2 linked regions of the Lysinibacter sp. HNR genome follow. The protein of the gene in region 2 interacts with the protein of the main gene of each other region in a pairwise test. Links are inferred from orthologs where the notes say so. Each region holds a gene or a part of one and is shown on either strand. Other genes may lie near its edges.

What was found. The genes of interacting proteins can lie anywhere in the genome.
Region 1: the proteins of tsaE (region 2) and rlmB interact in binary tests that used the Escherichia coli proteins (3 or more experiments, as listed by UniProt). The link is inferred for Lysinibacter sp. HNR from one-to-one orthologs.

The regions. Positions count from the first base shown.
Region 1 is NZ_CP121684.1:977,125-981,996, forward strand. What follows is about bases 836-3,835. They hold rlmB (23S rRNA (guanosine(2251)-2'-O)-methyltransferase RlmB), read left to right. Parts: upstream 836-1,831; coding sequence 1,832-2,839; downstream 2,840-3,835. Other genes in these bases: cysS (cysteine--tRNA ligase), read left to right, coding at 836-1,839; FrondiHNR_RS04220 (Rv3235 family protein), read right to left, coding at 2,955-3,503; FrondiHNR_RS04225 (PAS domain-containing sensor histidine kinase), read left to right, coding at 3,707-3,835. Also shown: ispD (2-C-methyl-D-erythritol 4-phosphate cytidylyltransferase), read left to right, coding at 1-299; more of cysS, read left to right, coding at 391-835; more of FrondiHNR_RS04225, read left to right, coding at 3,836-4,872. UniProt on the Escherichia coli protein: Specifically methylates the ribose of guanosine 2251 in 23S rRNA.
Region 2 is NZ_CP121684.1:2,112,373-2,117,079, forward strand. The notes cover bases 1,873-4,707. They hold tsaE (tRNA (adenosine(37)-N6)-threonylcarbamoyltransferase complex ATPase subunit type 1 TsaE), read right to left. Parts: upstream 3,613-4,707; coding sequence 3,133-3,612; downstream 1,873-3,132. Other genes in these bases: tsaD (tRNA (adenosine(37)-N6)-threonylcarbamoyltransferase complex transferase subunit TsaD), read right to left, coding at 1,873-1,988; rimI (ribosomal protein S18-alanine N-acetyltransferase), read right to left, coding at 1,985-2,488; tsaB (tRNA (adenosine(37)-N6)-threonylcarbamoyltransferase complex dimerization subunit type 1 TsaB), read right to left, coding at 2,491-3,120; alr (alanine racemase), read right to left, coding at 3,616-4,707. Outside these bases: FrondiHNR_RS09555 (class I SAM-dependent methyltransferase), read left to right, coding at 1-889; more of tsaD, read right to left, coding at 924-1,872. UniProt on the Escherichia coli protein: Required for the formation of a threonylcarbamoyl group on adenosine at position 37 (t(6)A37) in tRNAs that read codons beginning with adenine.

The DNA of each region.
Region 1 (4,872 bases), 1.1 Mb from region 2 along the record:
GGGGTCTTTTCGGGACCGAAGAGGAGAAATTTCAGGGAGCACACGGCGAGGTTTTCCTCAAGGAGACAGCGCGCTTGCTTACACAAGAGGGGTTTATCATCCGTAATGTGGCGGTTCAACTCATCGGTGTCCGACCTAAGGTTAGCCCGCGTCGGCTCGAGGCTGAACGGGTTTTGAGCGAGAGCATTGGTGCTCCGGTGTCGCTTTCTGCAACCACCACCGACGGCCTGGGATTTACCGGACGCGGTGAGGGGCTGTGCGCGATCGCTACGGCTCTTATTGCGGTCGTGGACGGGTAGCATTTCGCTGGGCAACGTATTTGAGGGGATTCTGCAGGGTTCTATCTGCGTTTCTTGTAACACGGGCAGAACACACAAGTAGGCTTATAGAGTGACCCAGCGACTCTACGATTCAAAAACCCAACAGCTTGTTGACTTCTCACCCCGTGAGGTGGGCAAGGTAGGAATGTACGTCTGTGGCCCAACCGTGCAATCAGCCCCGCATATCGGACATCTCCGAAGTGCGCTTGTGTACGATCAGATGCGCCGCTGGTTCAGCTATCGGGGTCTAGACGTGACGCTGGTGCGTAACGTGACGGATATCGAAGATAAGATTCTGGATAACGCGGCGGTGGCCAAGTTAAAAGGGTCGTGCGAGGAATGGTGGGCGCTGGCCTATCGAATTGAGCGCCAGTTTAACTCGGCGTATGACGCCCTGGGTATTCAACCACCCACCTATGAGCCGCGGGCGACCGCAAACATTCAGCAGATGATTGATCTCATCATACGGATCATCGAGCGAGGCCATGCGTATCCTGCCGACGATGGTAGTGCCAACGTGTATTTTGATACTGGGTCCTGGGAACCTTATGGGGAGTTGACCCATCAGGACATCAACAAGATGGAACCTGCGGCAGACTCGGATCCGCGTGGAAAACGTAATCCGCATGATTTTGCATTGTGGAAGGCGCACAAGGCCCAGGAGCCGGAGTCCGCGGCGTGGGAATCCCCGTGGGGCAGGGGGCGCCCAGGGTGGCATATTGAGTGCTCAGCGATGTCAACCCGCTATCTCGGCTCGGCCTTTGATATTCACGGGGGAGGGTTAGACCTGCGTTTTCCGCACCACGAAAACGAGCTTGCACAATCGCGTGCTGCGGGTGACCATTTTGCTACCCATTGGATTCACAACGGTTTGGTGAACGTGAACGGACAGAAGATGTCTAAATCACTGGGTAACTCAGTCTTTGCTGATGATCTGCTGTTGCAGGCGCGCCCCCTAGCCATTCGATATTTTCTAGGATCTGCTCATTATCGTTCGAGCCTTGACTACACCCCGGAATCTTTGGCAGAGGCCGAGGCAGCGCTTAACCGCATTGAGGCTTTCCTCCGTCGCTGGCAACAGGAGGTGGGTGGTCTATCTGAGGAACAGCTTGACAGGGCTCGGGCGCCGGAGGCTTTTGGCGCGGCTATGCTTGATGACTTTGCGCTCCCACAGGCGCTTGCTGTGTTGCATGAGACCGTTCGAGCGGGCAATACTGCCCTTGACACCGGTAAGAAAGACAAGGCAACCGGCTTCTTCACGGGTGTGTGGGCTATTGTTAACGTTCTCGGTATTAATCCGCTCTCGGAGCACTGGTCTAGTGCGGATGATTCATCCGCGATAGCTGCGCTAGAAACACTGGTTGAACACCTTCTGGTTGAGCGTCAGCGGGCGCGAGAAAACCGTGACTATGAGACAAGTGATCGTATAAGAGACACGCTTAAGCGTGCCGGAATCACGCTCAAAGACACATCTATTGACAAAAATGCAAACGGTTCACACTGGAGTCTTAATGGTTAAGAAACCCCGCGCGGGTGCAGTCCGTAAAAAAAGTAGGGGAGCTACTGTTGGCTCCGGCGGTCAGGGACGTCAGGCGCTGGAGGGGCGAAAGCCAACTCCCAAAGCGGAGGATCGCCCCTATCACCCCGCTGGTAAGGCTAAACTGGCACGCGAACGCTATCTGGCCGCGGGTGGTAGCAAGAAAACGCAGAGAAAAACGGTTGATTCTGCAACCTCACGCGGTAACAAGCGTCGAAAAGAGGATGACGGCGAGCTTGTCACGGGTCGTAACGCAGTGCTTGAGGCGCTTCGCACGCGGCTGCCCGCCACAGCCCTCTACATCGCAATGAGGATCGAAACGGATGATCGTGTTCGTGAGATCACCAAGATTGCTGTTCGCCGTGGTATCCCCGTGCTCGAGGTTATGCGGCCCGAGCTAGATCGTATGTGCAGCGTCGATACGGTGCATCAGGGTGTGGTGCTCAAGGTGCCTCCGTATCAGTATGCTCATCCCCTTGAGATGGTGGATAAGGTTCTCAGCTCGAAGAGAACACCGCTTTTTATCGCAATTGACGGTGTAACCGACCCGCGCAACCTGGGTGCGATCATTCGATCCACCGCGGCTTTTGGTGGGCAGGGCGTTATTGTTCCGCAGCGGCGTTCTGTGGGTGTGACCGCCTCCGCGTGGAAAACTTCGGCCGGTGCGGCAGCGCGTATTCCTGTTTCTATGGCATCAAACCTCACGCAGACGCTTAAGGCTTATAAAGAGCGTGGGATTTTTGTTGTGGGGCTAGACGGCGAGGGTGAGGTATCGCTTCCAGGTTTCGAACTGGCAACCGGCCCTCTTGTGGTTGTTATCGGGAGCGAGGGAAAAGGGCTGTCGCGCCTAGTGAGCGAGACCTGTGATGTGATTCTTTCTATCCCTATTTCATCCGTAACAGAGTCGCTCAATGCCGGGGTAGCCGCCAGTGTAGCGCTGTACGAGATTGCACGGCAGCGCGGGGAAATCCCGGCTTCTTAGAAAGCGAGGAAGCTGAGCCTGCGATTCTCCTTTGCGCGGTATCTGGACTGAGATATGCGTGTGTTCTCGGTGCCGCAGCCGTATACAACCGTTGCGGCACCAAGACATGTCCGAATTAGAGGACGGCTAGGACGGTTGCTCGCCACCTCGTTTCTATCAGTTCTAACCGAATCGCAACCGACCGTGTTCTTGCTCGGGAGTGTATGAGCACGACTGCCTCTATAACGCCCTGTGCGGGACTGGAGTAGTGGATCTTTCCACACGCTAGCGGGATTCTGGAGGGGATTGTCCCCAAGGCCTGATATTTTTGCATACTGAGAATCTGGCGGCGTCGAATTACTGTGATCACCGAGGCTGATGCCCACCGCGCAATGGTTTCAATGTCTCGGGAACCAGCAATAATTTCTACGCTTCCCAGGGCAAGGTTGCGAAGAATCGGAGTGGGGTCGGGGAGAGCGGCTTCAACGGGTCGAACAATCATCGCCTTTGAGCCTGTTCTCTTGTGTATAGGTGACCGAGGAATACTCGTGGGTGCCGGCGGAGGCGTTGACGATATCTCGGGTGGGTTCTGCTGGGTGGGGGCGGAGATTGAGCAGAGCTGGTTGGTGCTCTGTGCCGGGGATATTGAACGCTGATCCTGCACGATCTGTGTGGCGGGTATCATTGGGGCCTTCTTTCGGGGGGTAACAACATAACACTCGATCGGTCACCGTGTGTGGCCGTGTAGGCAGGAAGCTCCTGCCGAGAGTCCTTGTAACTTACGCGATCTGATTAATCTCTGTACAGTACAAAAAAGCCCTGTGGACAAATGCTCTGTCCTCGGAATGCCTTGCTGTCTCGGTCGAACGAGACCGTTAGGCTGATGGTGTGTCTACACTCAGCGATCTCATTAGCCAACACGGTTCAAGTCAAGAGGGAGATATTGAGTGGCTTCACTCCCTCGTGAGGGACGGGCAGCTTTTAGCTGATCTGGCCTTTGCCGATGTTGTGTTTTGGGCACCCACAAACAACAAGAGTTTTATCGCGGTTGCCCATGCTCGACCCTCAAGCGCGGCCACGCTTTTCTATCGTGATGTTGTGACCTCGATGGTTCGGGCTGAGTGGCAGGAACAGGTTGGTGAAGCCTACTTAACAGGAAAGATTATTGAGTCTGCCTCGCCCGCCTGGTTTGAAGAGATGCCGATGAAGGTGCGCGCTATCCCGGTGACCCGCAGTTTCCGCGGGAACTCGGAAGGTCCGGCATCTCCCATCGCGGTGATCACCGCACACACAAACCTGAGCGATACTCGCACCCCTTCCAGACTCGAAGCGGCTTTTACTCGCAGTGCAAACGATATTTTCCAGATGATTGCGGTTGGTGATTTTCCCGATTGGGGAGCCCCTACCGGGCCACGGCGGGGAGCGCCACGCGCATCGGACGGTCTTCTGCGGCTTGATGTCGACGGCGTTGTGACGTTTGCGAGTCCTAACTCTCTCTCGGCTTTTAACCGAATGGGTTTTGTTGATGAGCTTGAGGGTGAGTCTCTCGCCGAGATTACCACCGCCCTGGTATCGGGATCACACACGGTCGACGAATCGTTGCCCGTTGTTGTGACGGGGAGAGCCCCCTGGCGCACCGATGTTGAATCCGGGGGTGTGACCCTCTCGATCCGAGCCATTCCGGTGAAGGCTGATGGTGTGCGGACGGGGGCGCTTGTTCTCACACGTGACGTGTCAGAGTTGCGCCATCAGGAACAAGAGTTGATAACAAAAGATGCCACGATCAGGGAGATTCATCACCGTGTGAAGAATAATCTTCAAACGGTTGCGTCTCTCTTGCGTATTCAAGCACGCCGAGCCCGCTCCGATGAGGCCCAGGAGGCTCTGGGGCAGGCCATGCGACGGGTTGCTGCGATTGCTGTAGTCCATGACACCCTTGCTATTGGAATATCACAGAACGTAGATTTTGACGAGGTATTTGATAGAGTCCTGATGCTTGTGGCAGAGGTTGCGAGCACACACAACACCACCGCGCATCCCAAAAAAGAAGGTGA
Region 2 (4,707 bases):
CGCGAACCGAGAGGTTACTGCGGTAGAACTCGATCCACTCACCGCAAAGATAGCCGCACACAATCTCACGGTACAGGGCGCGGAGCTATTCTCCGGCACGGTCGTTCCCACCGCCACGGTTATCACGGGTGATGCCGAATCGTTCCCCCTCGACGGTGTAGACGGCGTTTTTCTCGACCCCGCCCGCCGCACCGCGGGGCACTCCAACACCCGCCGGATCACAGACCCCGACGACTACTCACCCAGCCTTCACTTCGCCCACAATCTAGCGCTGCGACTCCCCACCGGCATTAAGCTAGGTCCCGGCCTGGATCGTGACCTCATTCCCGAGGGGGTTGAGGCACAGTGGGTTTCGGTCGACAACCAGGTAGTTGAAATGGGGCTCTGGTCGGGGCCCCTGGCCCGTCCCGGAGTGGGACGCTCAGCGCTTCTCCTCGCCACAAAGGGCGAGAATCGGTGCTATGAGCTCAGTGCGGCGCAGGACTCCGAGGATGCCGCGGTGACCGGGCTCGGAGAGTACCTCTATGAGCCCGACGGTGCCGTCATCCGGGCCCGTCTTATCGGCCTGCTTGCGCGACAGATTGGCGCGGGAATGCTGAGCGAGGGAATCGCGTATCTCTCCTCAGAGACGCTCACTCCCACACCATTTGCCTCGGCCTTTAGGATTGTTGAGGTATTCCCCTTTCAGGAGCGCCGCCTCAAACAGGCAATGCGCGCCCGCGGGATCGGCAGCCTTGAGATCAAAAAACGTGGCGCGGATACCGACCCGGCACTCCTGCGCAAGAGGCTACAGTTACGCGGCCCACACCACGCCACCCTCATTATCACGCGCCACGGCCACAAACACGTTGCCCTGCTTGCAGAGAGGCTCCCCGCGTTTTCTTCCTGACTCGGAAATATCACGACGCCGCACGCTTCCACGCTTAACGAACGTGAATCTCCGTCACGGGCAGTGTTGAGTCGGCCCCAAAACCCAGCGTAGAGGGTTCGTGTCCCGCCATAATAAGTTGGGCACCCAGGGCGGCGATCATCGCACCGTTGTCGGTGCAGAGGCTCAGCGGCGGAATCCTCAGCTCAACCCCGGCGGAGGCAGCTCTCTTGGCGGCCAGGTCACGCACACGAGCGTTTGCCGACACCCCACCACCCAGTAGGAGTCGGGGCACCCCCAGATCGTTACAGGCCGCGAGCGCCTTGGCCGTCAGGACGTCGGCAACCGCCTCACGGAAGCTCGCCGCAACGTCGGCGGTGGGAACTGCCTGTCCCGCATCCTGAAGCTTCTCCACGTAGCGCGCCACGGCGGTTTTAAGCCCGGAAAAAGAAAAATCGTAGCGGTGCTTCACCAGATCTTTGGGCAGGCTGAGGCCCCTCGGAAACCGGATAGCCCGGGGGTTACCCTGTGTAGCGACCCGATCAATGTGTGGGCCTCCCGGATAGGGTAACCCTAAGATTCGTGCAACCTTATCAAAAGCTTCTCCCGCCGCATCGTCAATTGTCTCACCGAGCAGTTCCACATCACCCACCAGATCACGCACCAAAAGCAACGAGGTGTGCCCCCCGGAAACCAGCAGGGCCACGGTGGGAAATTGTAGCGGCTGCTCGCTGTCAGGGCCGCGCAAAACATCGGCACCCACGTGACCCACCAGGTGGTTTACCGCGTAAAGGGGTTTATCGGTGGCCAGCGCGAGCGCCTTAGCGGCCCCCACACCCACCATGAGTGCTCCCGAAAGACCCGGGCCACTCGTGACCGCAATCGCATCCAAATCCTCATACGAGACGTTGGCTTCCCGCAGCGCACCCTCAAGGGTAGGTCGCAGCGCCGAGACATGCGCACGGGCGGCAACTTCCGGCACCACACCTCCGTAGCGGGCATGCTCATCCATGCTGGAGGCTATCACATTAGCCAGGAGCGTTGTTCCCCGTACAATCCCAATGCCCGTCTCGTCGCAACTGGTCTCAATCCCCAGCACAAGTGGTTCCTGTCGATTCATTGGGCCTCTTCCTCCTCACGAGGTTGTCCAGGCTTCCAGCCGCTCAGTGCGAGCCGCATGACCACGGCGTCCATCCCGTCCGGCTGGTAGTAGCCGCGACGGATGCCAATACGTTCAAACCCCAAGCTCTGATAAAGGCCCTCCGCTACCGGATTGTCTTTTCGGACCTCGAGAAAAATCTCACGTGCCCCCCTGCTTTGAGCCTCGCCCAGTAGCATCTCGAGCATACGCCGGGCAAGTCCCCGGCCTCGCCACTCGGGAAGCACAGCGATCGTCTGGATGTCGCCCTCCCCGGCACCGCGGGAAGCCAGGAGTCCCGCGTATCCCACGACGGCACCGTCTCGGGTGAGCGCCACCAGGTAGCGTCGATCAGCCGCGAGCAATTCTCCGCGCATGGAGTTCACCGACCAGGCGTCACGGTTAAAGGTCTGGTTTTCAATCACCATAATGGCGTCAAGATGAGCCACGGTGGCATCCCGCACAACGATCTCTTCGACCATACTCACGCCGTCACCCGCTTGGGTCCCCGCGACAGGGTCACGTCCGGCGAGCGCAGGTAGAGAGCCTCTCCCGTTTCAAACGCACTCCCGCGTGTTCGCATCAGATCGGCACGCTCAATCAGGGAGGTAGCCCGGAGTCCCACCCTGTTACCGTCAACCGTGGGAATGCCTGACGGTACCTGATCCGGTTTTGTCACGACGGGCCCGTCTTTTCGTTCCCAGAAAGCCGCCATGCCCCCCTCTGTCACAGCCGTATAGCGCGACCAGTAGACTTCCCTGCGACGAGCATCCGTAACTACGACCAGGTCTTCCCCAAGCGTCACTGGCTGATCCCAGGCTATCGCGTCGTGGCTCACGATCGATTCAAGAGGCACTCCTCGGCCGGCGGCAAACGCCTGCGCCGCGGCGATGCCCACCCGGAGCCCCGTGTAGGGGCCGGGGCCAACACCATTAATCACACCGGTAATCTGCGCGGGATGAACCCCCGCATCGTTCAGCACCCGACGGATAAGATCGCCAATGGCTTCGGCATGCGAAAAAGCGTCCTCCGAAACCGCGTCGTAAAGATCACCGGAGCCTGTTTTCACGCCGACGCTGGTTCCCAGCGACGTATCAATAGCAAGAAGCACCATACAAGAGTACCGCTAGAGGCTGAGGCCTCCGGCCCAGCGCGGTCCCAGGGCAGTGAGGGTTACCCGGCGCGGCTCAATGATTTCCTCGGGTTCGTCATCGCCTCCCGCGCTATTCGGCCTCTCAATAACCACGCGCAGAAGCGATTCGGATATCCCCTCAAGCATGCCCGCGCCCCACTCCACGATCACAACCGAGCGGGCAAAGTCGATGTCCAGGTCGTCAAGCTCCACCGCGTTCGAGAGCCGATAGGCGTCCACATGCACAAGGGGTGGCCCGCCCACGAGCGAGGGGTGGGTGCGAGCAAGAACAAAAGTTGGACTCGTAACGGGTCCCCGAATCCCTAAGCCTTCACCGATTCCCCGGGTGAGGGTTGTCTTGCCAGCCCCCAGCGGTCCGGTCAGTTCCAGGAGGTCTCCCACGCGCAGAAGCGCTCCCAGTTTCAGCCCGAGATGATGCATCTGTTCGGGGTCACTCACGGTAATAACGCTCATGGGTTATGTGTAGATCCGTTCAACTCGACGACCGAGCCGGGTTATTATTTCGTAGTTGATGGTGCCGCTGGCCTCAGCAAAATCTTCTACACTGGGAATCTGTGCGAGCGGATCTCCAAAAAGAATCACGGGGTCCCCCACGGAGACGTTTGTGTCACCTACATCAACAACAAATTGATCCATCGCTACGCGGCCTGAGATACGGAAGTTTTTACCCCCAAGAGACACGCAGGCAGAGTTTGAAGCTGACCGCGGAATCCCGTCGGCATAGCCCATCCCGACAAGCACCAGGGTGGTCTCCTGAGACGTCGTGTAGGTGTAGTCGTAGGATACCCCGGAACCACCGGGCACTCGACGCACACTCAAAACGGTGCTCTCCAGCCTCATCGCGGGTTTTAATCCGATGTCAGCCGGGGTGAACTCGGGCAGCGGAGAGAGGCCATAAATCATCAGGCCGATGCGAACCATGCTAAAGGGAAGTTCCGGGTACCTGAGGGTGGCTGCCGATGCCGCTATGTGGGTGAGCCGGGGTGCAACACCGTGCTGAGCCGCGAGTTCAACGATGAGTGCAAGCTTGTCGATGGCTTCCCTGTCCTCTCGACGGGAAGCGTTAGAGAGATGACTAAACAGACCCCGAATCCTGATGTCGCCGTCAGCTTCCAGCTCGCGGGCTCGGACAATACCCGCGAGCGCATCACCCGGGGCAAAGCCGTTTCTTCCGAGTCCCGTGTCAAACTTCAGGTGAACCCCCAGAGGAGCCAGGTTATCCGCACGACCCCGAGACGCCTCAGCAATCGTTTCAAGCTGCGCGAGAGAGCTCACACCCAGATCGATTTTGTGTGTTAACGCAACAGAAAAATCGGTGTAAGGTCCGTGTATCCAGCAGAGAATTGGTTCCTGTATGCCGGCCTCACGGAGTTCCATAGCCTCGTCGACATCGGCTACCCCCAACCAGGTAGCGCCCCCGTCAACGGCGGCGCGAGCGCTCTCGATGGCACCGTGACCATAAGCGTCGGCCTTCACGACTGCCATTACCTCGCGGCCCGGGATTATACTCCGCAGGGTGGCAACGTTATGACGGATCGCGTCACGGCT